Regions from separate parts of the Streptomyces sp. NPDC056224 genome, predicted to be linked through region 3. Evidence: riboswitches for the same ligand, from Rfam matches in the RefSeq annotation. Region 3 holds a riboswitch; each other region holds the start of a gene.

Region 1 (9,380 bases), on a different contig from region 3:
CCAGGGTTTCCAGGTACAGCAGGGCGACGTCGGTCGCCTCGTCGTCGTACCAGTACTGGAGGATGTCGTTGCCGGAGACGTCGGCCCGGTTCCCCGCGGAGACGAAGGAGGACAGGCCCTCGCCGCGCCGGAGCAGGGCGGAGAGCAGCGCGATCCCGATCGCCCCGGACTGCGTGAACAGGCCGATCCGGCCCCGCATCGGGAGGGGCGCGGGGGTCAGCGAGGCGTTGAGCTCCACCTCGGGCGCGGTGTTGATCACCCCGTAGGCGTTCGGACCGATCAGCCGCAGCCCGTACGAGCGTACCTGGCGCACCAGTTCGCGCTGGCGGGCGAGCCCGGCCGGGCCGCTCTCCCCGTAGCCGTCGGACAGCACCACGAGCCCCTGCACCCCGTGTTCGCCACAGGCCGCCACCACCTCGGGGACCCGGTCCGCCGGAACCGCGATCACGGCGAGGTCGACGGGGGCTCCGATGGCGTCGATCGTGCGGTAGGCCCGCACGCCGTCGAGCAGGTCGAGCGTGACCTGCTCGTTGACGGCGTAGAGATGGCCGTGGAAGCCGCTGTCGCGCAGGTTGCGCAGCGCGGCGGCGCCCACGCCCGCGCCGGAGCGGCTGACCCCGATCACCGCGACCGAGCCGGGGGCGAGCAGCCGCTGCACCGAGCGGGCCTCGGCGCGCTGTTCGCGGGCGCGCTGCACGGCGAGGGACTCGGCGGTCGGTTCGAGGTCGAGGGTGAGGTGGACGGAGCCGTCCTCGAAGCTGCGCTTCTGCTGGTAGCCGGCGTCCGTGAACACTTTGATCATCTTGGTGTTGGCGGGCAGCACCTCGGCGGCGAACCGGCGGATGCCGCGCTCGCGGGCCACCGCGCCGATGTGTTCGAGCAGGGCGGAGGCCACTCCGCGGCCCTGGTGGGCGTCCTGGACGAGGAAGGCGACCTCGGCCTCGTCGGCGGGTGCGGTGGCGGGCCGGCCGTCGGCGTCGATGCGGTCGTAGCGGACGGTGCCGATGAACTCCCCGCCGATGGTCGCCGCGAGGCCGACCCGGTCCACGTAGTCGTGGTGCGTGAACCGGTGCACGTCGCGGTCGGAGAGCCGGGGATAGGGAGCGAAGAAGCGGTAGTACTTCGACTCGTCGGAGACCTGCTCGTAGAAGCTGACCAGCCGGCCGGCGTCCGCGGTGGTGATGGGCCTGATCCGGGCGGTGCCGCCGTCGCGCAGGACGACGTCCGCTTCCCAGTGGGCCGGGTACGAGGGGTCCGACTCGGTGGTCATGGGCCTACCTTACGGCCGGGAACGGCCCGGCAGCGCTCGCGCGGCGTATAGGCAGGCTGGGGCAAAGCGGTGCAAGCTGGGGAAGGTCGAGCGGCGGGAAATCCGGGCCGAAGGTCGGTCGGACCATTCCGGGCGTCGTGAGAGACTGGTCTAGACAACCGTAAGAACCTGAAGGGCATCACCATGGCAGAGCGCCGCGTCAACGTCGGCTGGGCCGAGGGCCTGCACGCTCGTCCCGCCTCGATCTTCGTCCGTGCGACGACCGCTTCCGGCGTCCCGGTGACCATCGCCAAGGCCGGCGGCGACCCCGTCAACGCCGCTTCCATGCTGGCGGTCCTGGGCCTGGGCGCCCAGGGCGGCGAGGAGATCGTCCTCGCCTCCGAGGCCGACGGTGCGGAGGCCGCGCTGGACCGCCTCGCGAAGCTGGTCGCCGAGGGCCTCGAGGAGCTCCCCGAGACCGTCTGACCCTTCGGGTTCGACCCGCGCAGTACACCCGCCGGAGCCGCGGTCCCCCACCAGGGGCCGCGGCTCCGGTGGTTCCGGGGTCACCCGCGGCTCACGGAAGACACGGCCGCGCGCGAACACGGCGGCGCGGGGCGCGGGAGGGCACGGCGGCGCGGGGCGCGGGAGGGCACGGCGGTGCGGGGCGCGGGAGGGCACGGCGGTGCGGGGCGCGGGAGGGCACCGCGCATTCGGCGGCCCGGGGATACGGAAGCCCGGAAAGCGTCGAAATTCGGCACCACCGGAAATGCGCATCCGCGGGAATTCGACTCCCCGGCAATTCTGCGCGCGGCACGCGCACGCGACCGGAAATCGCGGAAGCGGAGCCCGGATACACCCCTTTATATACGGGCCCTGTTAATGCCGGCCGCTCGCCATGTTTACGGCAGGTTGCGAAGTGCTCACCGCCGGCCGGAGCCGCGGCCGGTGCGCGGCCGTCGCCCTCTCGGTGTGGATCGCCGTCAGCGTCCGGGCCCGCTCCGCGTCCCCCCGCGCCACCGCGTCGACGATCGCACCGTGTTCCGCCCACGACTCGACCGGCCGGGCCGGCGCCTCCACCACGTACATCCACGACACCTTGTGCCGCATCTGCGTGAGCAGGGCGATCAGCCCGGGGCTCCCGGAGGCCTGGGCCAGCGTCTCGTGGAACCAGGCGCCCAGGGACCGCAGGTCCTCGCCCTGGCCCCGCCTGGCCCGCTCCTGACCGAGCCTCACCAGCCCGCGCAGCACCTTGAGGTGGGCCTCGGTACGCCGCCGGGCCGCCCTGGCGGCCGCCAGGGGCTCCAGCAGCATCCGAAGCTCCAGGAGGTCGGCGGCCTCCTGTTCGGTCGGCTCGGCCACGCAGGCGCCCGCGTGGCGCCGCGTGGTCACGAACCCCTCGGACTCCAGGGTCCGCAGCGCCTCGCGGACCGGGACGCGCGAGACTCCGTACCGGCGGGCCAGCACTTCCTCGGTCAGTCTGCCGCCCGGTTCGAAGACCCCGGAGACGATGTCGTCGCGGATTGCCGTGCATACCGCCTGCGCAGGAATACGCAAGACCGAACCTCCGCCTATTTCCGACTGCCACACCCATGGGACACGCACGTGCGTGCTGCGACTCTATTGCAACACACGATAATTTCCGAGAGCGCTCGGAAATGCGAAACGTTTACCCGGCGGAGAGCGCCGAAGGCCCCGGCTCGGTGAGCCGGGGCCTTCGGTGAAGCGGTGCGGTGCGGGTCAGAGGCTGACGTCGTGCGAGCGCAGGTACGCGATCGGGTCGATGTCCGAACCGTAGGAGGCGCCGGTGCGGGCCTCGAAGTGCAGGTGCGGGCCACTGGAGTTGCCCGTGGAGCCGGACAGGCCGATCTGCTGGCCGGCGGTGACCTGCTGGCCGACGGAGACGGCCAGCGAGTTCATGTGCCCGTACTGGGTGTACGTACCGTCGTTGTGCTTGATGACGACGTTGTTGCCGTACGCGCCGCCCCAGCCGGCCTCGACCACGACGCCGGCGCCCACCGCGTGGACGGAGGTGCCGGAGGCGGCGTGGAAGTCGATGCCGGTGTGGCTGCCGGAGGACCACATGCCGCCGCCGGCCTTGTACTGCGTGCTGACGTACGAGCCGTCGATCGGCGCGACGAAGGTGTTGAGGCGCTTGCGCTCCTCCTCGCGGGCCGCACGCTCGGCGGCTTCGCGCTCGGCCTTCGCCTTGGCCTCGGCGAGGCGCTTGGCCTCGGCGGCCCGCTGCTTGGCGTCGGCCTCGGCCTGCGCCTGGGCGGCGGCGTGCTCGGCGGCACGGTGCTGGGACGCGGCCTGGTCCTGGATGTCACCCTGGAGGTCCTCGGCGACGACCACGGCGCCGAGCGCGTTGTCCTGGGTGGAGTGGTGGTCGCCGTTGTCCGCGGCGAAGGCCGGAGCGGCGAGGGAGCCGACGACACCAGTGGTGGCGAGGGCGGCGATGCCGGCGTAGCCGGCGGTCTTGCGGCTCAGACGGCTGGAACCACGGTGCTTACCGGAGCCGGCGGGACGACTGCCAAACGCCATGAAGGGGCTGATCCTTTCCTTCCTTCTCGCCTACCGGGTTAGCTGACGGGTTCGGAGCAGGAAGGTCTCCTACGGGCCTCCTCTTGCGAGGGGGTCCGATTCACCCCAGGGACACATGTGGGTCCCCGGCTCCCCAGGCTCGCGCCTGACGGGGACTCGGCGATCACTGCCCGGTGCCGCGGACGCGGCGGGTACAACTGACGGGCAGCACGGGTGACGCTAGGCGGATCATCAGTCAATCGCCAAACAGACACGCCTTTTTGTTGCGTACGCCACACCACATAAAAGCAACCTCACCACCAATCGGACAAAAAGGGCTCCGGCGGACAAGCCCGCCGAAGCCCCTTCCGAATCGACCAGTTGGCCGACCGCTGCCGTCAGTTGGTGACGACGCTCACCTCGCCGATCCCGAGGGCGCGCACCGGCGCCTCGATCTGCGCCGCGTCGCCGACCAGGACGGTGACCAGCCGGTCCGCCGGGAAGGCCTTCACGACCGCCGAAGTCGCCTCCACCGTCCCGGTTTCGGCCAGCTGCGCGTACAACTGCGCCTGGTAGTCGTCCGGCAGCTCCTGCTCGACCTGGTCCGCGAGGGTTCCGGCGACCGAGGCCGCAGTCTCGAACTTCAGCGGGGCCACACCCACCAAGTTCTGCACCGCCACGTCCCGTTCGGCATCGGTCAGGCCGCCCTCCGCGAGGGTGCGCAGCACCTTCCAGAGGTCTTCCAGCGCCGGGCCGGTGTTCGGTGTGTCCACCGAGCCGCTGATGGCGAGCATCGAGGCGCCCTTGCCGTCGGCGGTCGAGCGCAGCACCTGGCCGAAGGCGCGCACGCCGTAGGTGTACCCCTTCTCCTCGCGCAGCACCTTGTCGAGGCGTGAGGTCAGGGTGCCGCCCAGGCAGTACGTGCCGAGCACCTGGGCCGCCCAGACCCGGTCGTGCCGGTCCGGCCCGATCCGGCCGATCAGCAGCTGCGTCTGGACCGCGCCGGGCCGGTCCACGATGACCACGCGACCGGTGTCGTCGGCGGTCACCGGCGGCACCGGCAGGGGCTCGGCGGCGTTGCCCGTCCAGGCGCCCAGGGTGTCCGCGAGCACGGCGTCCAGGTCGATGCCGGTCAGGTCGCCGACGACCACCGCGGTGGCCGTGGCGGGGCGTACGTGGGCCTCGTAGAAGGCGCGTACGGCCGAGGAGTCGATCCGCGCGACCGTCTCCTCGGTGCCCTGGCGGGGGCGGGACATCCGCAGGGAGGCCGGGAACAGCTCCTTGGAGAGCTGTTTGGCGGCGCGGCGCTGCGGGTTGGCCAGCTCGTGCGGGATCTCGTCGAGCCGGTTGCGCACCAGGCGGTCGACCTCGGCGTCGGCGAAGGCCGGCGCGCGCAGGGCCTCGGCGAGCAGGCCGAGGGCCTTGGGCAGCCGAGAGGCCGGAACCTCCAGGGAGACCCGCAGGCCCGGGTGGTCGGCGTGCGCGTCGAGGGTGGCGCCGCAGCGCTCCAGCTCGGCCGCGAACTCCTCGGCGGAGTGCTTGTCGGTGCCCTCGGACAGCGCGCGGGCCATGATGGTGGCCACGCCGTCCAGGCCCTCGGGCTCGGCGTCCAGCGGGGCGGCGAGGTTGACCTCGACCGCGATCACCTGCTGGCCCGGGCGGTGGCAGCGCAGCAGGGTCAGGCCGTTGGCCAGATCCGAGCGGTCGGGGGCGGGGAAGGCCCACGGCTGCGGTTCCCCGGCCTGCGGGCGCGGGTGGAAGGTCATCGTGACGGCTGCGGTGTCGCTCACTGCTCCGCCCCCTCGTTCTCGTTCGCGTCGTTCTCGTCGGACTCGTCGGCGGCGTCGGCGTCGGCGGTGATCGGCTCGTAGACCAGCACCGCGCGGTTGTCCGGGCGCAGCCGGGCCGCGGCCACGGCCTGCACCTCCTCGGCGGTGACGGCGAGGACGCGCTGGACGGCGGTCAGGGCCAGCTGCGGGTCTCCGAAGAGCACCGCGAAGCGGCACAGTTCGTCGGCGCGGCCCGCGACCGTGCTCAGCCGGTCGAGCCACTCCCGCTCCAGCTGCGCCTGGGCGCGCTCCATCTCCTCGGCCGTCGGGCCCTCGGCGGCGAACCGCGCGAGCTCCTCGTCCACGGCCGCCTCGATGTCGGGCACGTCGACCCCGCCGGACGTCTTGACGTCCAGCCAGCCCAGGGAGGGCGCGCCGGCCAGGCGCAGCATGCCGAAGCCTGCCGCGACGGCCGTCTGGTCGCGGCGTACCAGACGGTTGTGGAGCCGTGAGGACTCGCCGCCGCCCAGGACGGTCAGCGCCACGTCGGCGGCGTCGCACTCGCGGGTGCCGTCGTGCGGGAGCCGGTAGGCGGCCATCAGCGCACGCGCCGGGACCTCCTCGACGATCTCCTCGCGCAGCTCCCGGCCGATGACGTCGGGCAGGGAGCCGTCACGGGGCGGCTGCTTGCCGTCGTGCGCGGGGATGGTGCCGAAGTACTTCTCGATCCAGGCGAGCGTGCGCTCCGGGTCGATGTCGCCGACGACCGACAGCACCGCGTTGTTCGGCGCGTAGTACGTGCGGAAGAAGGCGCGCGCGTCCTCCAGGGAGGCGGCGTCCAGATCGGCCATGGAGCCGATCGGCGTGTGGTGGTACGGGTGGCCCTCGGGGTACGCGAGGGCGGTCAGCTTCTCGAAGGCCGTGCCGTACGGGACGTTGTCGTACCGCTGGCGGCGCTCGTTCTTGACGACGTCGCGCTGGTTCTCCATGGACTCGTCGTCCAGGGCGGCCAGGAGCGAGCCCATGCGGTCCGCCTCCAGCCACAGCGCGAGCTCCAGCTGGTGGGTCGGCATCGTCTCGAAGTAGTTGGTGCGCTCGAAGCTGGTGGTGCCGTTCAGGGAGCCTCCGGCGCCCTGGACCAGCTCGAAGTGACCGTTGCCCGGTACGCTCGCCGAACCCTGGAACATCAGGTGCTCGAAGAGGTGAGCCAGGCCGGTTCGTCCCTTGACTTCGTGGCGCGAGCCGACGTCGTACCAGAGGCATACCGCGGCGACCGGGGTCAGGTGGTCCTCGGAAAGCACCACGCGCAAGCCGTTGGCCAGCCGGTGTTCGGTCGCTGTCAGGCCGCCGGAGCCGGCCTGGGCTGTGGCCGTGTGACCCATGGGCATGTGGTCCCTTCGATCGCGATGCAGAGATTTCTGTCAGACCTGCCACTGTATGCAAGCGCGTCGACCGCCGGATAAGTTCCCGGGTCACACCCTGGGTCGGAGTCGGCGTTGTCGGTGCCTCGGGCCACAATGGTCCGCGTCAGACCCCCAGCACACTCATTCTTGGTTAAGGAGCCGCGCAGCGATGGCCCGCCGCAGCACGAAGACCCCGCCGCCGGAGGATTTCGAGGAGAGGATCCTCGACATCGACGTCGTCGACGAAATGCAGGGCTCCTTCCTCGAGTACGCGTACTCGGTGATCTACTCCCGTGCCCTGCCCGACGCCCGGGACGGCATGAAGCCGGTGCACCGCCGCATCGTGTACCAGATGAACGAGATGGGTCTGCGCCCCGACCGCGGGTACGTGAAGTGCGCCCGAGTCGTCGGCGAGGTGATGGGCAAGCTCCACCCGCACGGTGACGCGTCGATCTACGACGCCCTGGTGCGCATGGCCCAGCCCTTCTCGATGCGGCTGCCCCTGGTCGACGGCCACGGCAACTTCGGTTCGCTCGGCAACGACGACCCGCCGGCCGCGATGCGTTACACCGAGTGCAAGATGGCCGACGCCACGTCGCTGATGACGGAGTCGATCGACGAGGACACCGTCGACTTCACCGCCAACTACGACGGCCAGGAGCGGGAGCCGGTCGCGCTGCCCGCCGCGTATCCCAACCTGCTGGTCAACGGCGCGTCCGGGATCGCGGTCGGCATGGCCACCAACATGCCCCCGCACAACCTCGGCGAGGTCATCGCGGCCGCCCGCCACCTGATCCGCTACCCGCACGCGGACCTGGAGGCGCTGATGCGCTTCGTGCCGGGTCCCGACCTGCCCACGGGCGGCCGGATCGTCGGGCTCTCGGGGATCAAGGACGCCTACGCGAACGGCCGCGGCACCTTCAAGATCCGCGCGACGGTGGCGGTGGAGAACGTGACGGCGCGCCGCAAGGGCCTCGTCGTCACGGAACTGCCCTTCACGGTCGGCCCCGAGAAGGTCATCGCGAAGATCAAGGACCTGGTCGGTTCGAAGAAGCTCCAGGGCATCGCGGACGTCAAGGACCTCACCGACCGCTCCCACGGCCTGCGCCTGGTCATCGAGATCAAGAACGGCTTCCACCCCGAGGCCGTCCTGGAACAGCTGTACAAGCTGACGCCGATGGAGGAGTCCTTCGGCATCAACAACGTGGCCCTGGTGGACGGGCAGCCGCTGACGCTCGGCCTCAAGGAGCTGCTGGAGGTCTATCTGGACCACCGCTTCGAGGTCGTCCGCAGGCGCAGCGAGTTCCGCCGCACCAAGCGCCGCGACCGCCTGCACCTGGTCGAGGGCCTGCTGGTGGCGCTCATCGACATCGACGAGGTCATCCGGCTCATCCGGGACAGCGACAACTCCGCGCAGGCCAAGGCCCGGCTGATGGAGCGGTTCTCGCTGAGCGAGATCCAGACCCAGTACATCCTGGACACCCCGCTGCGCCGGCTCACGAAGTTCGACCGGATCGAGCTGGAGTCCGAGCGCGACCGGCTGACCGGCGAGATCGACGAGCTGACCGGGATCCTGGAGTCCGACACCGAGCTGCGCAAGCTGGTCTCCGCGGAACTGGCGGCGGTCGCGAAGAAGTTCGGCACCGAGCGGCGCACGGTGCTGCTGGAGTCGGCGGGCACGGCGATCGCGGCGGTTCCGCTGGAGGTCGCGGACGATCCCTGCCGCGTGCTGCTGTCCTCGACGGGCCTGCTGGCGCGCACCGTGACCGGTGAGCCGCTGGCGGAGGCGGACGGCAAGCGCGCCAAGCACGACCTCATCGTCTCGCAGGTCCTGGCGACGGCGCGGGCCGAGGTGGGCGTGGTGACCTCCGCGGGGCGCCTGTTGCGGCTGTCCGTGATCGACCTGCCGCAGCTGCCGGACACGGCGGCGGCACCGGCCCTGGCGGGCGGAGCGCCGATCACGGAGTTCCTGACCGGGCTGGAGGCGGACGAGAAGGTGATCTGCCTGACCTCGCTGGACGAGTCCTCGCAGGGCCTGGCCCTGGGTACCGAACAGGGCGTGGTCAAGCGTGTCGTCCCGGACTACCCGGCCAACAAGGACGAGCTGGAGGTCATCACCCTCAAGGACGGCGACCGGATCGTCGGCGCGGTCGAGCTGCGCACGGGTGAGGAGGACCTGGTCTTCCTCACCGACGACGCCCAGCTGCTGCGCTACCCGGCGGGCCAGGTGCGCCCGCAGGGCCGCCCGGCGGGCGGTATGGCGGGCATCAAGCTCTCCGACAACGCCAAGGTGATCCACTTCTCGGCGGTCGACCCGGCCCGGGACGCGATGGTGTTCACGGTGGCGGGCTCCCACGGGACGCTGGACGACTCGGTGCTGTCCGGGAAGCTGACCCCCTTCGACCAGTACCCGCGCAAGGGCCGGGCCACCGGTGG
Region 2 (9,380 bases), on a different contig from region 3:
ACCTTCACGAGCAGGGCGTTCGCGGAGCCCTCCTCGATACCGCGGGCCAGGCGCTCCGGGTTGGTGACGAAGAGGTCGTCGCCGACGATCTGGACCTTGGCGCCGAGGCGGTCGGTGATGGTCTTCCAGCCGGCCCAGTCGTCCTCGAACAGCGGGTCCTCGATGGAGACCAGCGGGTACGCCTCGACGAGCTCGGCGTAGTAGTCGGTCATCTCGGCGGCCGAGCGGGACTGGCCCTCGAACTCGTACTTGCCGTCCTTGAAGAACTCGGACGCGGCGACGTCGAGCGCGAGCGCGATGTCCTTGCCCGGGGTGTAGCCGGCCTGCTTGATGGCCTCGATGATGAGGTCGAGCGCGGCGCGGTTGGACTCCAGGTTCGGGGCGAAGCCGCCCTCGTCGCCCAGGCCGGTGGAGAGGCCCTTGGTGTGCAGGACCTTCTTGAGGGTGTGGTAGACCTCGGCACCCCAGCGCAGCGCCTCGGAGAAGGACTCCGCGCCGATCGGGGCGATCATGAACTCCTGGATGTCCACGTTGGAGTCGGCGTGCGACCCACCGTTGAGGATGTTCATCATCGGAACGGGCAGCAGGTGCGCGTTCGGACCGCCGAGGTAGCGGAAGAGCGGAAGGTCCGAGGCCTCCGACGCGGCGTGCGCGACGGCGAGGGACACGCCGAGGATGGCGTTGGCGCCGAGCGAGCCCTTGTTGTCGGTGGCGTCCAGGTCGAACATGGCCTGGTCGATCAGACGCTGCTCGGTGGCGTCGTAGCCGACGAGCTCCGGGCCGATCTGCTCGATGACGGCGAGGACGGCCTTCTCGACACCCTTGCCCATGTAACGGTTGGGGTCACCGTCACGGAGCTCGATGGCCTCGAATGCACCGGTGGAGGCGCCGGACGGAACAGCAGCACGGCCGGTGCTGCCATCGTCGAGGCCCACCTCGACCTCGACCGTGGGGTTGCCTCGGGAGTCCAGGATTTCCCGGGCTACGACGACGTCGATGGACGGCACGAGCATCTCCTTCTGGGATGTGACGCTGGGTGTGCGGTGGCGTCAGGCCGTGGGATGGCCTTGCCGACTAGAGCCTAACCGGATCCGAGCACTCACCCTGCCGACCGCTCGGTCCCTGGGACGAAAAAGGGCCCGAATACCCCTCTTCCGGGACATACGCCCCCGGATGACGGAGGGTCTGCCGCCGCACACACCACCGCCCGGCGCGTGGGGGGAGACGCGCCGGGCGGTGGGGGTGGTGCGTGGTGCCGCGACCGCTGCGGCTATTGCCGCAGCGTTCAGCTGAGCTTCAGCTTCTGACCCGGGAAGATCAGGTCGGCGTCCGAGACGATGTCCTTGTTCAGCTCGAAGAGCTTCTCCCAGCCGCCCTTGACGCCGTTGGCCTCGGCGATGGTGCCCAGGGTGTCGCCGGACTTGACCTCGTACGAGCCGTTGCCGGTCTTCGGGGCCGGGGCCTCGGAGCGCTCGGAGCGGGTCGTCGGGGCCGGGGCCTCGGAGCGCTTCGTCTCCTTCTTCGGCTCGGTCTTCTTCGGCTGGGTCTTCTTGGTCTCGGTCTTCTTCTCCGTCTGCTTCGGAGTCTCGGCCGCACCGCCGCCGGTGTAGGAGGAGTTCGACAGACCCACGCCGCACGACGGCCAGGCGCCCTTGCCCTGGCCCTTGAGGACCTTCTCCGCGATGGCTATCTGCTGCGACTTCGAGGCCTGGTTGGCCTGCGCGGCGTACGACTTGCCGCCGTACGCGGCCCAGGTCGACGACGAGAACTGCAGGCCGCCGTAGTAGCCGTTGCCCGTGTTGATGGCCCAGTTGCCGCCGGACTCGCACTGCGCGACGCGGTCCCACTCGGAGGACGTGGCGGCGCTCGCGGAGCCGGCGGCCATCAGGGGGGCGGCGACGGCCACACCGGCGACACCGGCGAGCGTGACGATGCGGGCGGTCCGCTCGATGGCGGTACCGCGGCGGTGCTTGCCCTTGCCGGAAAGCAGCATGGAGTTTCTCCTCACCGACGCCTACGAGGTGAGCTGTCGGGTTCGGGCGAGTGAGTTGCCCGGCCGTGCGACCTAGCGCACGTCTTAACCCCTAGCCGGTGGCGTGACCGTCTCTCAACGGCCGCTCCCGGCGCCTACCTTGGTTCCCCCGCTCCTGCCTTCGGCGCTTGCGCGACGACTGTTCCCCCCGTCCGCCGGCAGGATTCGGCGATGCGGTCGAAGGAGCTCGCGGTGGCGAGCGATTCAGAAGGTAGACACGTCCCTCCCCGATGTTCAACGACCGCCATCGGGGAGAAACGGCCCCTACTTGCGCTCCCCGTAAGGAGATTTGCGCAGGTGAGGGCGGGGTTTGCGGAAGCCCCGGGACAAGACACGCCAGTTGACCGGAAGAGACACATGTCTCACTTGCAGAAAACCGACAATCAACTCTTTCCGGGTGGCCGAAGTGCCCTTATTGAGCGGTTAGATCCAGGTTCTGGCCCGGCTTGATCAGATCGGCGTTCCCGCCGATGACCTGCTCATTGGCCGCGTAGAGCCCCTTCCAGCCGCCCTTGACCCCCTTGGCATCCGCGATGGTGGCCAGGCTGTCGCCCGCCTGAACGGTGTACGAGGGGTCCGACGCGGCATCAGATGTGACCGGCGCCTCGGCCGCGGGGGCTCCGCGGTGCTTGCCGCCGCCCTCGGCCAGCGTGACGGGCGGCGCGGTGGGGTCGGTGGAGGCGCCCGGGGCACCGGGGGTCGCCGGAGCCGTCGGGTCCGGCGTGGTGCCCGGAGTCGTGGGCGCCGTCGGGTCGGCCGGGGTCACCGGGGGCTGGCCGGGGGTGCCGGGGGGCGTGGTGGGCGCGCTCGGGTCCACGGGGGCGGTCGGCGTGCCCGGGTCGGCCGGGGTCGGCGTCACCTCGTCCGGCGAGGGCATGACGGGCAGCCCGAGGGAGGGCGCGAGCGGGCCGTCGGGGACGACGAACGGCGGGGTGGCGGACGGGCTCGGGGCGGGCGTCGGGGCGCCGAAGTCCGTGGAGGGCTTTCCGTTCCCCGTGGAGGGCACGGCGCTGTCCGGGCGGGAGGGCGCCGGGCCGGTCTTGACCGGACCGCCGGGCAGGCCGGGGTCGACGGCAGCGGCGGGGCTCTGCCCGTCCAGTCCGGCCGACGCCGCGCACAGCGGCCAGGCCTGCGGACCCTGGGAGGCCAGTACGCGCTCGGCCACGGCGATCTGCTGGGACCGGCTCGCGAGGTCGGCGCGCTCGGCGAAGTCGGAGCCGCCGGCGCTCTGCCACTCGTCCTGGGTGAACTGGAGGCCGCCGTACTGGCCGCTGCCGTAGTTGGCGCTCCAGCTGCCTCCGCTCTCGCATTCGGCGACCTTGTCCCACGTGGAAGTGTCGGCCGCGGAGGCGTTGGTGGCGGCAAGAAGCGGCAGGGCCAGCGCGGAGCCTGTGACTCCTGCGGTGACGACTATCGCGGGCACCTGACGGGGGCGTCTGTGACGGCCGTTCCCGGAACGCATGAGGCTGCACCTTTCGCATAACGGCTGGGTAACGGCAGAACCTAGCGGCCCTCGAACGATTGTCACAACTCGGGTCGTCGGCTGACTCCCGGTCAGCGGGCCTTCAGATGTTTCGGGGTGTGAAGCGCACGGGAAGGGTGCGCAGGCCACGCATGATCAGACCACCCCGCCAGCGAAGGTCAGTTGGCGGAACCGCGAGTTCCAGATCCGGCAGACGCGTGAGCAAAGTCGCAAGCGCCGTCTGTCCTTCAAGTCGCGCGAGCGGAGCACCCAGGCAGTAGTGGATGCCGTGCCCGTACCCGAGGTGCTGGTTGTCGGTGCGCGAGAGGTCGAGGGTGTCCGGCTCGGCGAACCGCGCGGGGTCGCGGTCGGCGGCCGCCAGGACGACCAGGACCGGGTCCCCGGCCGCGACCGGCTGCCCGCCGAGGGTCAGCGGCTCGGTGGCGAACCGCCAGGTGGCCAGCTCCACCGGGCCGTCGTAGCGCAGGAGTTCCTCGACCGCGGTCTCCAGCAGGCCGCTCTCGCCCGCGGCGAGGGAGCGCTGGAGCCGCTCGCGCTCGCCGGGGTTCATGAAGAGGGAGTGGACGCCGTTGCCGATGAGGTTCACGGTGGTCTCGAAACCGGCGAAAAGCAGGATGAAAGCCATGGCGGTGGCCTCGGCTTCCGTGAGGTGGTCGCCGTGGTCGCTCGCCCGGATCAGGTCCGAGATCAGGTCATTGCCCAGATCGTCCCTTTTGCGGTGGATGAGTTCACCGAGGTAGGTCCGCATCTGCTTCACCGAGCGGGCGACCCCGCCGCGCGGACCACCGCCGTGCCGGATCATCATCCCGGCCCAGTCGCGGAAGTCGTCCTGGTCCTCGCGCGGTACGCCGAGCATCTCGCAGATGGCGTAGATGGGGAGCGGGAAGGCGAACTCGTGGATGAGATCGGCCTCCCCCCTGTCCGCGCCCCCCGCCTTTTCGACGATCTTGTCGATGAGGTGGTCGGTGAGCTCCTGCACGCGCGGGGTGAACTCGGCGACCCGGCGCGGGGTGAAGGCCTTCGACACCAGCCGCCGCAGCCGGGTGTGGTCCGGCGGGTCGATGTTGAGCAGGTGCGTCATCAGCTCCGCCTTGCGCTCCCCCGGGATCCCGGTCTTGCCCTTGGCGTGCGCGGGCTCCGCGTGGTGGGCCGGATTCTTGCTGAGCCGCTGGTCGGCGAGGGCCTGGCGGGCGTCCGCGTACCGGGTGACCAGCCAGGCCTCGACCCCGCTGGGGAGCTTGGTGCGGTGCACCGGCTCGTGCTCGCGCAACCATGCGTAGGCCGGGTAGGGATCGGTCGCGAACTCCCAGTCGAACAGGGTCGGTCCCCGGCCGGAAGGGGGGGTCGAAGGGCTGTCGGCGGGGGCTGCGGGAGTCTGCTCATGCACCTGCTGACCGTATCCCGGCATCCGGCCGCGATCCCATATGGGTGGTTCGTCGCGGCTGTCCGTAGATCCGCCATCACTTGACCTCGCCTTCCCCGACATTCCTACTTTCGGTTTTGTGGATGTGAGGATCTTGAAAAGCAGCTTCGCGGTAGTGGAGAGACGGGCCGAGCACGCGGTCAAGTTCTTCTACTCCCACCTGTTCTGGCACAACCCCGGCATCCGTGAGCTCTTCCCGTCCTCCTTCGAGGAGTTGGAGCGACAGCGGGACCGGCTCTTCGCCGCGCTCACCCACGTGATCGCCCGTCTGGAGAAGGGGACCCTCGTCCCCTATCTCCACGAGCTGGGCCGCGACCACCGCAAGTTCCAGGCCCGCCCCGAGCACTACGCGGCCGTGGGGACAAGCCTGCTCGCCGCCCTCGCGGCGACCTCCGGATCGGCGTGGACGCCGATGGTGGAGAAGGCCTGGAGCGAGGCGTACCAGGTGATCGCCGACGCGATGACGGCCGGCGCCGCCGCGAGCGAAGACCCGCCCTGGTGGGACGCCGAAGTCGTGCGCCACCTCCGGTACGGCCAGGACATCGGCGTGCTGACCCTGGAACCGCACGCACCCTTCCCCTATGTACCCGGCCAGTACACGAGCGTGAGCTGCGAGCGGGTCCCGCGGACCTGGCGCACGTACTCCATCGGCAACGCACCGCGCGCCGACGGCACCCTGGACCTGCACGTCAGCCGGATCGAGCGGGGCCGGGTCAGCACCGCCCTGGTCCGCGACGTCCGGCCGGGCGACAGCCTGCGGCTCGCCGCCGCCGGCGGGAAGCTGACCTTCCGCCGTGCGGACCGCCCGGCCTGCTTCATCGCCGCGGGGACCGGCTGGGCTCCGGTCCGGGCCATGCTGGAGGATCTCGGGAAGCACCCTCCTGATCAGGACGTGCGGCTCTTCGTGGTCGGGCGGGACCCGGCCCACCTCTACGACCGCCCGCTGATCGACGAGTGGGCCGCCGCCCGCGACTGGCTCGGCGTCACCTACATCACGCCCGCCCCGGGGCGGCACCGCAACCAGGCCACCGACCGGCTGGCCACCGCGCTCGGCAACCGGGCCCTGTGGCCGGACCAGGACGTCTACCTCAGCGGGCCGCCGCCGTTCGTCGAGGAGACCGCGTACCTCCTGGAGGAGCTCGGCGCCCGCCCCGGCCGGATCTTCCACGACGCGGTCCCCGCCGCCGGAAGGGGCCACGGCCCGGACGGCCGCCCGCTGGGCTTCGGGGAATGGTTCCTGAACCGCCCGTCACCGCACTGGCACAACCCCGCGGGCCGCGCGCCCCGGGACGACTGAGACGTCCTGCCGCTGCTGAGGGCTACTCGCCGACGCCCTCGGCCGCACGGATCGCGTCCCGGTAGGCGCGGGCCGCCGCGCGCAGCGCGGTCTCGGGGTCGATCCCCTCCGCCTCGGCGCGCGCCGCCAGCGCCAGCAGCTCGTACCCGATGCCCTCGCCGCGGGGCAGTTCCACGGCCACGCCGCCCGCACGGACCCGGCCCGCGAGCTTGGCCGCGAGCGCGAGGCCGGGCTGGCCCACCGGAATCCCGTCCGTGACGGACTCCCGCCGCTTCTCGGCCGCCTTGGTGCGCTGCCAGTGGGCGCTGACGTCCTCCGGAGTCTCGGCCTGCGCGTCGCCGAAGACGTGCGGGTGGCGGTGGATCAGCTTCTCCACCAGGGCCCCGGCCACGTCGTCGATGGAGAACGCCTCGTCGCGGTCGCCTGCGTCCCCGGTTCCCTCCTCCGCGATCCGGGCGTGGAAGACCACCTGGAGCAGGACGTCGCCGAGCTCCTCCCGCAGTTCCTCCCGGTCGCCGTCCTCGATGGCCTCGACCAGCTCGTACGCCTCCTCGATCGCGTACTTGGCCAGCCCCCGGTGGGTCTGCCGCGAGGTCCACGGGCACTCGCGCCGCACCCGGTCCATCACCTGGACCAGGTCGAGCAGACGGGCCCCCGGCAGGTCGTAGGAGCCGGGCAGCAGTTCCAGGTCGGGCATGGCGACCCGGCCCGAGCCGGCCAGGCGCGCCAGCCCGTCGGTGAGCCGCTGGTCGCCCTCGCCGCCCGGGAGCACCACGACGGTGCGGCCGCCGGCGCAGGCCTCGACCAGCGCGTGCGCCTCCGGGCTCTCGTGGACCACCTCGACGCCCGCCTCCCGCAGGTACGGGAGCTGCGGGTGGCCGGGGTCGGCGCAGACCACCCGGTCCGCGGCGTGCAGGGCCTGCCACGCGGGCCAGGACAGCACGCCGGGGGCGACCCGGTGGCTGGTGGTCAGCAGGACGATGCGGCCGGTGGGCTCGGCCGTGGTGGATTCGGAGGGGGCGTGGTCGGTCACCCTCCGAACCTACCTCCGTTCCGCCGGGCTCCGGCCCGGAGGGGCCCCGGGCGGTATCAGGCTCCGGCGGGTGCCTGCTCGGGCCGGGTCCGCTGGGTGATCCAGGGCGTCTCCCCGGTGCCGAGCTTGATCTGCTGGGCGTCCCAGGCGCCGTAGCGCGGGTTGACCTCGATGCGCAGGGCCTTCGCGGCGGCCCGGGCCGGCTCCTCCAGCTTCCCGTTGCCGTACTTGGCGGCCAGCTTGGTGAGCAGCACGCGGTCGCGCAGGAACCGGTCGACCTGGCCGGGGGCCATGTGGCCCTTCTGCAGGAGCAGCGCCTCGAACTGCTCCGCTCCCTTGTTGTCCTCCACGTACGCCTTGTGCTCGTCCTCGATCTCCTTGGCGGAGACGGTGATCCCGGCCGTCGCGGCCATCTTGTCGATGATCCGGTTCTGCAGGAGCGAGTCGAGCCGCTCCCGCTCCAGGTTGGGGGTGCTCGCGATGAGCTCGGCGGCGGCCTGCCCGGTCCGGTTCTGCGCCGCGCGCACGTCGTTGACCTGGGCCTGGAGTGCGGAGGTGGTGATGCGTTCGCCGCCGACGACGGCCGCGGTACCGGGGCGGGCTTCGCCCGAGCAGGCGGCCAGCAGAGGGGCCGCCAGGAGCAGGGCGGCGGAGACGGAGAGCGCTGTGCGACGGTGCAAAGGAGCCTCCAGGGCCGGGAGATTGTGCGTCGGTGCACAAGGGCCGTGCGGTGATCGATGGTATGAGGTCGCGGTGGTCCGGGCCACCTGTTCGACCAACGATTCCCGAGGTGTCGGGGTGTCGGGGTGTCGGGGTGTCGGGGTGTCGGGGTGCGCGGTTGTTCGTGCCGGAGTCACTCCGCGGCCACCCTCCGGTCCTCCCGCGCTGCCAGGGTCGGCCCACCATGTCGACACCGCACCGCTCGCCGCACGGCTCGCCGTGCCACCCACCGCGCCGCCCGAGCCTGTTCGGCTCGGCCCTGGCCGCCCTGCTCACGGTGGTGGCCGTGTGCGCCGGGGACGCCGTGGCCCGCGTCTTCCCGTACGGCCCGCGCCACCGCAGCGTCAACGACCTCGGCAATCAGTTCGTCCCCTTCCACGCGCACTTGTGGGACCTCCTGCACGGCCGCGCGCGGGGCGGTCTGCTGGTCAACTGGCAGTCCGGATACGGCACGAGCTTCCTGCCCGACCTCGGGACCTACCTGACCAGCCCGTTCTCCGTCCTGATCGGGCTCTTCCCGCGCGACGGCATAGACCTCGCGGTGTACGTGGTCACCGTCCTCAAGACGGCGGCCGCGGCGGCGGCGATGACCTGGCTGCTGCGCACGCAGCGCCGCGGGGCCTGGTGGGCGGCGGGCCTGCTCGGGGCCTCGTACGCACTGTGCGGCTGGTCGGTGATCGAGGCCTCCTACAACCCGATGTGGCTCGACGGGCTGATCGCCTTCCCCCTGCTGTGCCTGACCGGGGAATGGGCCCTGCGCGGGCGGCGGATCGTGCTCGCGCCGCTGGTCGTGGCCGTCTGCTGGACGGCGAACTTCTACACCGCCTACATGGCGACGCTGGGTGCGGCGCTGGTGCTGCTGGTACGGGTGCTGCTGACGCGCGAGGGGGCGGCGACCCGGCTGGCCGTGATCGGGCGGGGGGCCGCGACGACCGTGCTGGGGATCGCGCTCGCGGCGCCGGTCCTGGTGCCCCTGTTCCTCAGCTCCGGGCAGGCCTACCCGGGCTGGGTCAAGGAGTTCAGGCCGGTGTCCTGGGCGGACCTGTTCGCCCGGCTGCTGCCCGCCACGTACTCCTTCTCCTCCCCCGCCGTCTTCCTGGGCACCGGGACCCTGCTGCTGGTGGCGGCGCTCCCCTTCCACCGGGCCGTACCGCCGCGCACCCGGCTGGCGTGGTCGGGCCTGACGGCGGCCGTGGCGCTCTCCCTCCAGTGGGCGCCGACGCACCTGGCCTGGCACCTGTTCGCGACCCCGAACGGAAGCCCGTACCGGCAGACGTTCGTGCTGGCCGGGATCGCCGTGCTCGCCGCCTGGACCGGGCTGGCGGCCAGGCCGCCGGGGCCGCGCGCGCTGGCGGCGGGAGCGGGCCTGCTGGCGGCCGCGGCGCTGTGGGC
Region 3 (9,380 bases):
CGTCGACCGGCTCGCGGCGCCCATGGACACCGTCGCCGCCTACCACTTCGGCTGGATCGACGCCCACGGCAACCCGGCGGACGGCGACGGCGGCAAGGCCGTGCGCCCCGCGCTCGCACTGCTCTCCGCCGAGGCGGCGGGCGCCCCGCCCGAGGTCGGCATCCCCGGCGCGGTCGCCGTCGAACTCGTGCACAACTTCTCGCTGCTGCACGACGACCTGATGGACGGCGACGAGCAGCGCCGCCACCGCGACACGGTGTGGAAGGTGCACGGTCCCGCCCAGGCGATCCTGGTCGGCGACGCGCTCTTCGCCCTCGCCAACGAGGTGCTGCTGGAGCTCGGCACCGTCGAGGCGGGCCGCGCGGCCCGCCGGCTGACCACCGCCTCCCGCAAGCTCATCGACGGCCAGGCGCAGGACATCTCCTACGAGCACCGCGAACGCGTCAGCGTCGAGGAGTGCCTGGAGATGGAGGGGAACAAGACGGGCGCCCTGCTCGCCTGCGCGGTGTCCATCGGCGCCGTGCTCGGCGGCGCGGACGACCGTACGGCCGACAAGCTGGAGGAGTACGGCTACCACCTGGGCCTCGCCTTCCAGGCCGTGGACGACCTCCTCGGCATCTGGGGCGACCCGGAGGCCACCGGCAAGCAGACCTGGAGCGACCTGCGCCAGCGCAAGAAGTCCCTGCCGGTGGTCGCCGCCCTCGCGGCGGGCGGACCGGCCTGCGAGGAGCTCGCCGAGCTGCTCGCCGCCGACGCCAAGAGCAACGATTTCGAGAACTTCTCGGAGGAGGAGTTCGCGGCCCGCGCGGCGCTCATCGAGGCGGCCGGCGGCCGTCGGTGGACGGCGGACGAGGCGCGCCGCCAGCACGCCGTGGCGATCAGGGCCCTGGACGACGTCGACATGCCGCAGCGGGTCCGCGACCAGCTCGTGGCCCTCGCCGACTTCGTCGTCGTGCGCAAGCGGTGACCGCCACCGGGCGGCGGATATGACTCGCGAGTCGCCGGCCGGCGCGACGTGGCGCCGGCCGACGGCAGACCCCAGCACAGCACAGGACACTGTTCTAAGGGGAAGCCATGACAGCGACGACCGACGGCAGCGCGGAGAGCGCTGGCGCTGGTAGCACGACGACCGAAGCCGGCCCGTGGCCGGGCCGGGTCGGGGACTGGGCCGCCGTGGAGCTGCCCGAGCCCCCGGACGGCAAGGAGCAGGCCGCGTACGGCGCCGCCGCGCGAGCGGTCCGCCAGCTGCTGGGCCGCCAGGACCCCGCGGGGTGGTGGAAGGGAACCCTCCAGACCAACGTCACCATGGACGCCGAGGACCTGCTGCTCCGGCAGTTCCTCGGGATCCGGGACGAGGCCACCACCCACGCCGCCGCCCTGTTCATCCGCGGCGAGCAGCGGGACGACGGCACCTGGGCCACCTTCCACAGCGGACCGCCCGAACTCTCCGCCACCATCGAGGCGTACGTGGCCCTGCGCCTCGCCGGGGACGCCCCCGACGCCCCGCACATGGCCCGCGCGTCGGCCTGGATCCGCGCCCACGGAGGGATCGCCGCCGCCCGCGTCTTCACCCGGATCTGGCTGGCGCTCTTCGGCTGGTGGCGCTGGGAACACCTGCCCGAGCTCCCTCCCGAGCTGGTGTTCCTGCCGCCCTGGGTGCCGCTGAACATCTACGACTTCGGCTGCTGGGCCCGCCAGACCATCGTCCCGCTCACGGTGGTCTCCGCGCTGCGCCCCGTCCGCCCCGCCCCCTTCACACTGGACGAGCTGCACGCCGACGCGCGGGAGCCGAACCCCGCCAGGGACCTGGCTCCGCTGGCCAGTTGGGACGGCGCCTTCCAGCGGATGGACAAGGCCCTGCACGTCTACCGGCGCTTCGCCCCCCGCCGGCTGCGCAAGGCGGCCATGGCCGCCGCCGCCCGCTGGATCATCGAGCGCCAGGAGAACGACGGCTGCTGGGGCGGCATCCAGCCACCCGCCGTGTACTCCGTCATCGCCCTGCACCTGCTCGGCTACGACCTCGGGCACCCGGTGATGCGCGCCGGACTGGAATCCCTGGACCGGTTCGCGGTGTGGCGCGAGGACGGCGCCCGGATGATCGAGGCCTGCCAGTCCCCGGTCTGGGACACCTGCCTCGCCGCGATCGCACTGGCCGACGCCGGCCTGCGCCCCGACCACCCGGCGCTGGTCAAGGCCGCGGACTGGATGCTCGGCGAGGAGATCGTCCGCAGCGGGGACTGGGCGGTACGGCGGCCCGGACTCGCCCCCGGTGGCTGGGCGTTCGAGTTCCACAACGACAACTACCCCGACATCGACGACACCGCCGAGGTCGTCCTCGCGCTGCGCCGCATCAGGCATCCCGACCCTGCCCGGGTTGAGGCGGCCATCGCCCGCGGGGTGTCCTGGAACCTCGGCATGCAGTCGAAGAACGGCGCCTGGGGCGCCTTCGACGCCGACAACACCAGCCCCCTCCCGAACAGGCTGCCCTTCTGCGACTTCGGCGAGGTCATCGACCCGCCCTCCGCGGACGTCACCGCCCACGTCGTGGAGATGCTCGCCTTCGAGGGCCGGGCGGGCGACGCCCGGACCCGGCGCGGCATCGCCTGGCTGCTCGCCGAACAGGAGCCCGAAGGAGCCTGGTTCGGCCGCTGGGGCACCAACTACATCTACGGGACCGGGTCGGTGGTGCCGGCCCTCACCGCGGCCGGCCTCGCCCCGGGGCATCCCGCGATCCGGCGAGCCGTGCGCTGGCTGGAATCCGTACAGAACGGGGACGGCGGCTGGGGCGAGGACCAGCGCTCCTACAAGGACCGCTCCTGGGCGGGGAAGGGCGCCTCCACCGCCTCGCAGACCGCGTGGGCGCTGATGGCCCTGCTGTCGGCCGGGGAGCGGGACGCCGTGGCCGTCGAGCGGGGCATCGCCTACCTGGTCGAGACCCAGCAGGCGGACGGCTCCTGGGACGAGCCGTACTTCACGGGCACCGGCTTCCCCTGGGACTTCTCCATCAACTACCACCTGTACCGGCAGGTGTTCCCGCTCACCGCGCTCGGCCGCTACCTGTACGGGGAACCCGGCGCCGCGGCCGGGCCCGCGGCCGTGGAGATCCGGTGACCACCCCGCTGATGGTCGCCTGCGCCCTGCGCATCGAGCAGGCGGCGCTGCGCGGCGCGGGCCGCGGCGCGCCCGACGCGTACGCCCTGCTGCGCACGGGCATGGGCCCGCGCGCCGCCGAGCGGGCCGTGGGCCGGGCACTGGCCCGGCCCGGGATGGGCCGGGCCGCCGTCCTCGCGACCGGGTTCTGCGCCGGGCTGGTCCCCGGCATGAACCCCGGCGACCTGGTCCTCGCCGAGGAGACCCGGGACGCGCACGGGGCCGTCCCGTGCACGGGTACCCCCCTGCTCGCCGAGGCGCTGGCCCGGGCCGCCCCGGGCCGTGCCGTGCACATCGGCGTACTGACCGGATCCGACCACGTCGTCCGCGGCCAGGAGCGCGCGCGGCTGCGCGCCACCGGCGCGATCGCGGTCGACATGGAGTCCGCGGCCACTTTGCGGACCGCCACCCGTGGCAGCGGCCGTCCGGTTGCGGCCGTCCGGGTGGTCGTGGACGCTCCGGAGCATGAGCTCGTCCGTATCGGCACCGTCCGCGGTGGAATATCGGCCTTCCGCGTACTACGTGCCGTACTGCCCGCGTTCTACGAATGGCACCGTTCTTTGCTGCTCCCCAGGAGGTGAGCCAGATGGCCATGCCGCTGCGCCAGACCATCAGGGTCGGGACCTATCTTCTCGAACAGAAGTTGCGGAAGCGTGAGAAGTTCCCGCTGATCGTCGAGCTGGAACCGCTCTACGCCTGCAACCTGGCCTGTGAAGGGTGCGGGAAGATCCAGCATCCGGCCGGGGTGCTCAAGCAGCGCATGCCGGTGGCCCAGGCGGTCGGCGCCGTGCTGGAGTCCGGCGCTCCCATGGTGTCCATCGCGGGCGGCGAGCCCTTGATGCACCCGCAGATCCACGAGATCGTCCGTCAGTTGGTGGCGCGGCGAAAGTACGTCTTCCTCTGCACCAACGCCATGCTCCTGCGCAAGAAGATCGAGAAGTTCACCCCGTCCCCGTACTTCGCCTTCGCCGTGCACATCGACGGCCTGCGCGAACGGCACGACGAGTCGGTGGCCAAGGAAGGCGTCTTCGACGAGGCCGTCGCGGCCATCAAGGAGGCGAAGAGGCGCGGGTTCCGGGTGACCACCAACTCCACCTTCTTCAACACGGACACTCCGCAGACGATCATCGAGGTACTCAACTACCTGAATGACGAACTCCAGGTGGACGAGATGATGATCTCGCCCGCCTATGCCTACGAAAAGGCCCCCGACCAGGAGCACTTCCTCGGCGTGGAACAGACCCGCGAACTCTTCAGGAAGGCCTTCGCGGGCGGCAACCGCAGGCGCTGGCGGCTCAACCACTCGCCGCTCTTCCTGGACTTCCTGGAAGGAAAGGCCGATTTCCCCTGCACGGCCTGGGCCATTCCGAATTACTCCCTCTTCGGCTGGCAGCGCCCCTGCTATCTGATGAGCGACGGCTACGTGCCCACGTACCGGGAACTCATCAACGACACCGACTGGAGCAAGTACGGCCGGGGCAAGGACCCGCGCTGCGCGAACTGCATGGCGCACTGCGGCTACGAGCCGACCGCCGTCCTCGCCACCATGGGCTCCCTCAAGGAGTCCCTGCGCGCGGCCAGGGAGACGGTCGGCGGCAACCGGGACAAGTCGGCATGACGCCGGCCGGACAAGGCCCGGGCGGACAGGGCCCGGGCGGCTTGGGCCCCGGCGGCCTGGGGAAGGGCGGCCGGCACAGTGGCTTCGACCTCGGCGCCCTGCTGGCCGAGCGCGGCGGCGAGCGGTACGAGCTGCACGCCCGGCACCTCAACCACCAGCTGCCCCGGATGCTGCACACCATCGGCTTCGACAAGGTCTACGAACGGGCCGAGGGAGCCCACTTCTGGGACGCCGAGGGCAACGACTACCTCGACATGCTGGCCGGGTTCGGGGTGATGGGCCTGGGCCGGCACCACCCCGTGGTCCGCCGCGCCCTGCACGACGTCCTGGACGCCCAGCTCGCCGACCTCACCCGCTTCGACTGCCAGCCGCTGCCCGGGCTGCTCGCGGAGAAGCTGCTCTCGTACAGCCCGCACCTGGACCGCGTCTTCTTCGGCAACAGCGGCACCGAGGCGGTGGAGACGGCCCTGAAATTCGCCCGGTACGCCACCGGGCGGCCCAGGATCCTCTACTGCGACCACGCCTTCCACGGGCTCACGACGGGGTCGCTCTCGGTCAACGGCGAAGGCGGCTTCCGGGACGGTTTCGCGCCGCTGCTCCCCGACACGAAGGTCGCGCTGGGGGACCTGGGCGCACTGGAGCGGGAGCTGAAGCGCGGCGACGTGGCCGCCTTCGTCGTCGAGCCGATCCAGGGCAAGGGGGTGCTCGCCGCCCCGCCCGGCTTCCTGCTCGCGGCGCAGGAGCTGCTGCGCCGGCACAAGGCCCTGCTGATCGCGGACGAGGTGCAGACCGGCCTCGGCCGCACCGGCGATTTCTATGCGTACCAGCACGAGCCGGGCGTGGAACCGGATCTGGTGTGCGTGGCCAAGGCCCTGTCGGGTGGGTACGTGCCGGTCGGCGCGACCCTGGGCAAGGACTGGATCTTCAAGAAGGTCTACTCGTCCATGGACCGGGTGCTCGTGCACTCCGCGAGCTTCGGCTCCAACGCGCAGGCGATGGCGGCCGGGCTGGCGGTGCTGTCGGTCATGGAGGACGAGGAGGTCGTGGCCCGTGCCCGCGCCGTGGGGGACCTGCTGCGCGGGCGGCTCGCCGCCCTGGTGGGCGAGTACGAGCTGCTGCACGAGGTGCGGGGGCGCGGCTTGATGATCGGCATCGAGTTCGGCCGGCCGTCCTCGCTGGGGCTGCGCAGCCGGTGGACCATGCTGCAGGCGGCCCGCAAGGGGCTCTTCGCGCAGATGGTCGTCGTGCCGCTGCTGCAGAAGCACCGGATCCTCACCCAGGTGTCCGGGGACCACCTCGAAGTGATCAAGCTCATCCCGCCGCTGATCGTGGACGAGCGGGACGTCGACCGGTTCGTCGGCGCCTTCCGGGACGTCATGGACGAGGCGCACGGCGGCTCGGGGCTGATGTGGGACTTCGGCAGGACCCTGGTGAAGCAGGCCGTCGGCAACCGGTGACGGCCTGCGGCGGCGTCGTCAGTCGAGCAGCCGCTCCCGCAGCCGGCCGAGGGTCTCGGGCGTGAGTCCGAGGCCCTGCGCCAGGTAGCGGTCCACACCGCCCCAGTGCCCGTCGATGGTGTCGAAGGCCGCTTCCAGGTACTCGGCGCGGGCATCGAAGAGCGGGGCGAGCAGCTCCATCGCCTCGGGGGAGCGGGCCTCGGCCGACCCGCCGCTGCGGCGTACCCGGTAGCGACGGTGCGGAGCGTTCGACTCCAGGTAGTCCGCCACGATCGCCTCGCGCTCGACGCCCAGCGCGAGCAGGGTGACGGCGATCGACAGGCCCGCCCGGTCCTTGCCGGCCGCGCAGTGCAGGAGGGCGGGCACGCTGTCCTCGGCGAGGGCGTGCACCACCCGGCTGTGCTCGCCGGTGCGGTGCTTGATGATCCCGCGGTACGAGCTCTCCATCCGGGCCGCGGCCTTCCCGTCGCCCAGGATGGCGCGGAGCTGGTCGAGGTCGCCGTCGCGGACCATCTTCCAGAACTCCCGGCCGTCGGCCGGGTCCGAGAGCGGGATGTTGACGTTCCGGACGCCGGGCAGTTCGACGTCCGGCCCCTCCAGGGCGTGGTCGGCGTTGTTGCGGAAGTCGAAGACGGTGTGGAGGCCGAGCGAGGCGAGGAATTCTGCGTCGGTTTCGGTGGCATGCGCGAGATGTCCGCTTCGGAACAGTCGTCCCGCCTTGACCCTTCGCCCGCCGGAAGTCGGCAATCCCCCCACGTCGCGGAAATTGCGCACTCCGGACAGTTCCGGCTCCTGTATCTGCTGGGTCACGGGAACTCCTCCGCTTCGTGGTGGGTCATCTGTCCGAATTAAGCTACTTGGCGCCAACTTGCCATGAACGGCGGCGAGATCGGACGCGGCCCCGTGAGCCAGATCATACGGTGACCGTGCGTGCCTGATCGCGAAGGGTGAATGGCCCGGCCGGAGCGGTTGTTGGCGGTGGGGGCGGGACGCAGGGTGACCGGAATTCCGGCGGTCCCTCATCCCTGTTATTCCGTCAGGGAATTCACGGCTTGTTGTGTACGGCCTTATGGGATTACCTTCGCGATCCATCCGGGTGGACCGCCGAATCCTGCCGCCGCCCGGAAACCGCACCCAACTATTCACGCGCTCGGCAGGAGCGGGGGAACCAGGTAAGCCGCTGTTCCGGATCTTTCCGGGACGGCTCGGGGTTAAGCCGCCCATGTTCCGTTCACGGACGGCCGGACATCTCCAGTCCGAACCCGACAGCTCACCTCGCAGGCGACGGAGAGGAATTCGCCATGTCCGCAAAGGGCAAGCACCGCCGTCCCAAGTCCCGTTCCATCTCCCGCGGTCTCGCCGTCGCCGGCACCGGCGGTGCGGCGCTCGCGCTGCCCCTGATGGGTGCCGCCGGCGCCCAGGCGGCCCCCGCTCCGGCCGCCGCGCCTGCCGCGGCCCCCGCCGTGGCGCCGCAGCTTCCCCTCTCGCTCCAGGCGGCCCCGACCGCCGCCGTGGAGGCCGCGCCGACCGTCTACACGGTCGTGCCCGGCGACTACCTCTCCAAGATCGCCGCAGAGCGCCACCTCTCCGGGGGCTGGGAGCGGCTGTACGCCGACAACCGCGAGGCCGTCGGTACCAACCCCTCCCTCATCCACCCCGGCCTGAAGCTGACCCTGGGCGCGAAGGGCGCGGCGGCCGCACCCGACTCCGCCCCCGCCGCCCCGGCTCCCGCCCCGGCTCCCAAGGCCGCTGCGAAGCCGGCTCCGAAGTCGGCTCCCAAGCCCGCCGAGAAGGTCGCCGAGAAGGCCGCCCCGGTGCAGCGCGAAGCCGCCGCCGAGGCGCCGGCCGCGCAGCGGTCCGCCTCCGGCTTCGTGGCCCCGGTGAGCGGCGGGATATCCACCCAGTACAAGGTCGCCGGCAGCATGTGGTCCTCCGGCTACCACACCGGCGTCGACTTCATCGCCAGCTCCGGCACCACCGTCAAGGCCGTCGGCCCGGGCACCGTGGTCTCGTCCGGCTGGGCCGGCGCGTACGGCAACGAGGTCATCATCAAGCACACGGACGGCACCTACTCGCAGTACGGCCACCTCTCCGTGCTGTCCGTCTCGGCGGGTCAGAGCGTCACCGGCGGCCAGAGCATCGGTCTCTCCGGCTCCACCGGCAACTCGACCGGCCCGCACCTCCACTTCGAGATCCGCACGGGCCCGTCCTACGGCTCGGACATCGACCCGCTCGCCTACCTCCGCTCGAAGGGCGTGAGCATCTGACGGCACCCGCCGCCGGAACGCAGGCACGCGTGAGGCCGGGGCCCCGAGGGGGGTCCCGGCCTCACGTGTACCTATTCCTTATCCCCCGCGTGGTAAAGATCACGGTCCGTCAACCCCTGCTTACGTTGGCGTAGGTCGTGTACGGGAGTGAAGGATGTCGTCTCGTGGCAGCGACGACGACGACACTCAAGACCATCGGCTCGTACGCGGCGATCGGGGACAGCTTCACCGAGGGCGTGGGGGACCCGGGACCCGGGGATTCTTTTCTCGGCTGGGCGGACCGGCTCGCCGTGCTCCTGGCCGACCGGCGTGACGAGCACGACTTCCGGTACGCGAACCTGGCCGTGCGCGGCCGACTCCTCGACCAGATCGTGGCCGAACAGGTCCCGCGGGCCAAGGAGCTCGCGCCCGACCTGGTGACCTTCTGCGCGGGCGGCAACGACATCATCCGGCCCGGCAGCGACCCCGACGACGTGGCGGAGCGGTTCGAGGCCGCCGTCGCCGACCTTACCGGGGCCGTCGGCCACGTCATGATCACCACCGGCTTCGACACCCGGGGCGTGCCGGTCCTCAAGCACCTGCGCGGCAAGGTGGCGACGTACAGCGCGCACGTCCGCGCCATCGCCGACCGCTACGACTGCCCGGTGCTCGACCTCTGGTCGCTGAAATCCGTACAGGACCGGCGGGCCTGGGACGCCGACCGGCTGCACCTGTCACCCGAGGGGCACACGCGGGTCGCACTGCGCGCCGCCCAGGTGCTGGGGCTGGAAGTGCCCGCCGACCCCGACCAGCCGTGGCCGCCGGAGCGGCCGCGCGGCTCGGTGGACGTGACCCGGGACAACATCCAGTGGGCGCGCGAGCACCTGGCGCCGTGGATCGGCCGACGGC

The links. A riboswitch is a leader RNA that binds a small molecule or an ion and turns the genes downstream of it on or off. The one in region 3 is predicted to bind cyclic di-AMP.
Region 1: it holds a riboswitch for cyclic di-AMP, as region 3 does, so the genes downstream of both, ACFCZ1_RS15945 (M23 family metallopeptidase) here and ACFCZ1_RS23920 (peptidoglycan DD-metalloendopeptidase family protein) in region 3, are expected to answer to the same signal.
Region 2: it holds a riboswitch for cyclic di-AMP, as region 3 does, so the genes downstream of both, ACFCZ1_RS37145 (transglycosylase family protein) here and ACFCZ1_RS23920 (peptidoglycan DD-metalloendopeptidase family protein) in region 3, are expected to answer to the same signal.

The regions. Positions count from the first base shown of each region.
Region 1 covers NZ_JBHJTK010000010.1:166,481-175,860, forward strand. The annotation lists gene ACFCZ1_RS15930 (GNAT family N-acetyltransferase) at 1-1,270, opposite strand, end outside; gene ACFCZ1_RS15935 (HPr family phosphocarrier protein) at 1,454-1,735, shown strand; gene ACFCZ1_RS15940 (GntR family transcriptional regulator) at 2,129-2,806, opposite strand; gene ACFCZ1_RS15945 (M23 family metallopeptidase) at 2,990-3,793, opposite strand; cyclic di-AMP (ydaO/yuaA leader) riboswitch at 3,806-3,965, opposite strand; gene ACFCZ1_RS15950 (M16 family metallopeptidase) at 4,171-5,538, opposite strand; gene ACFCZ1_RS15955 (M16 family metallopeptidase) at 5,559-6,923, opposite strand; gene ACFCZ1_RS15960 (DNA topoisomerase (ATP-hydrolyzing) subunit A) at 7,114-9,380, shown strand, end outside.
Region 2 covers NZ_JBHJTK010000073.1:2,495-11,874, forward strand. The annotation lists gene eno (phosphopyruvate hydratase) at 1-1,013, opposite strand, end outside; gene ACFCZ1_RS37145 (transglycosylase family protein) at 1,286-1,993, opposite strand; cyclic di-AMP (ydaO/yuaA leader) riboswitch at 1,997-2,169, opposite strand; gene ACFCZ1_RS37150 (transglycosylase family protein) at 2,445-3,494, opposite strand; gene ACFCZ1_RS37155 (cytochrome P450) at 3,598-4,902, opposite strand; gene ACFCZ1_RS37160 (globin domain-containing protein) at 5,054-6,235, shown strand; gene ACFCZ1_RS37165 (nucleoside triphosphate pyrophosphohydrolase) at 6,258-7,268, opposite strand; gene ACFCZ1_RS37170 (SurA N-terminal domain-containing protein) at 7,325-7,948, opposite strand; gene ACFCZ1_RS37175 (YfhO family protein) at 8,173-9,380, shown strand, end outside.
Region 3 covers NZ_JBHJTK010000022.1:65,488-74,867, reverse strand. The annotation lists gene ACFCZ1_RS23950 (polyprenyl synthetase family protein) at 1-967, shown strand, start outside; gene shc (squalene--hopene cyclase) at 1,075-3,111, shown strand; gene ACFCZ1_RS23940 (1-hydroxy-2-methyl-2-butenyl 4-diphosphate reductase) at 3,123-3,731, shown strand; gene hpnH (adenosyl-hopene transferase HpnH) at 3,737-4,768, shown strand; gene ACFCZ1_RS23930 (aspartate aminotransferase family protein) at 4,765-6,225, shown strand; gene ACFCZ1_RS23925 (tyrosine-protein phosphatase) at 6,244-7,035, opposite strand; cyclic di-AMP (ydaO/yuaA leader) riboswitch at 7,320-7,522, shown strand; gene ACFCZ1_RS23920 (peptidoglycan DD-metalloendopeptidase family protein) at 7,527-8,492, shown strand; gene ACFCZ1_RS23915 (SGNH/GDSL hydrolase family protein) at 8,657-9,380, shown strand, end outside.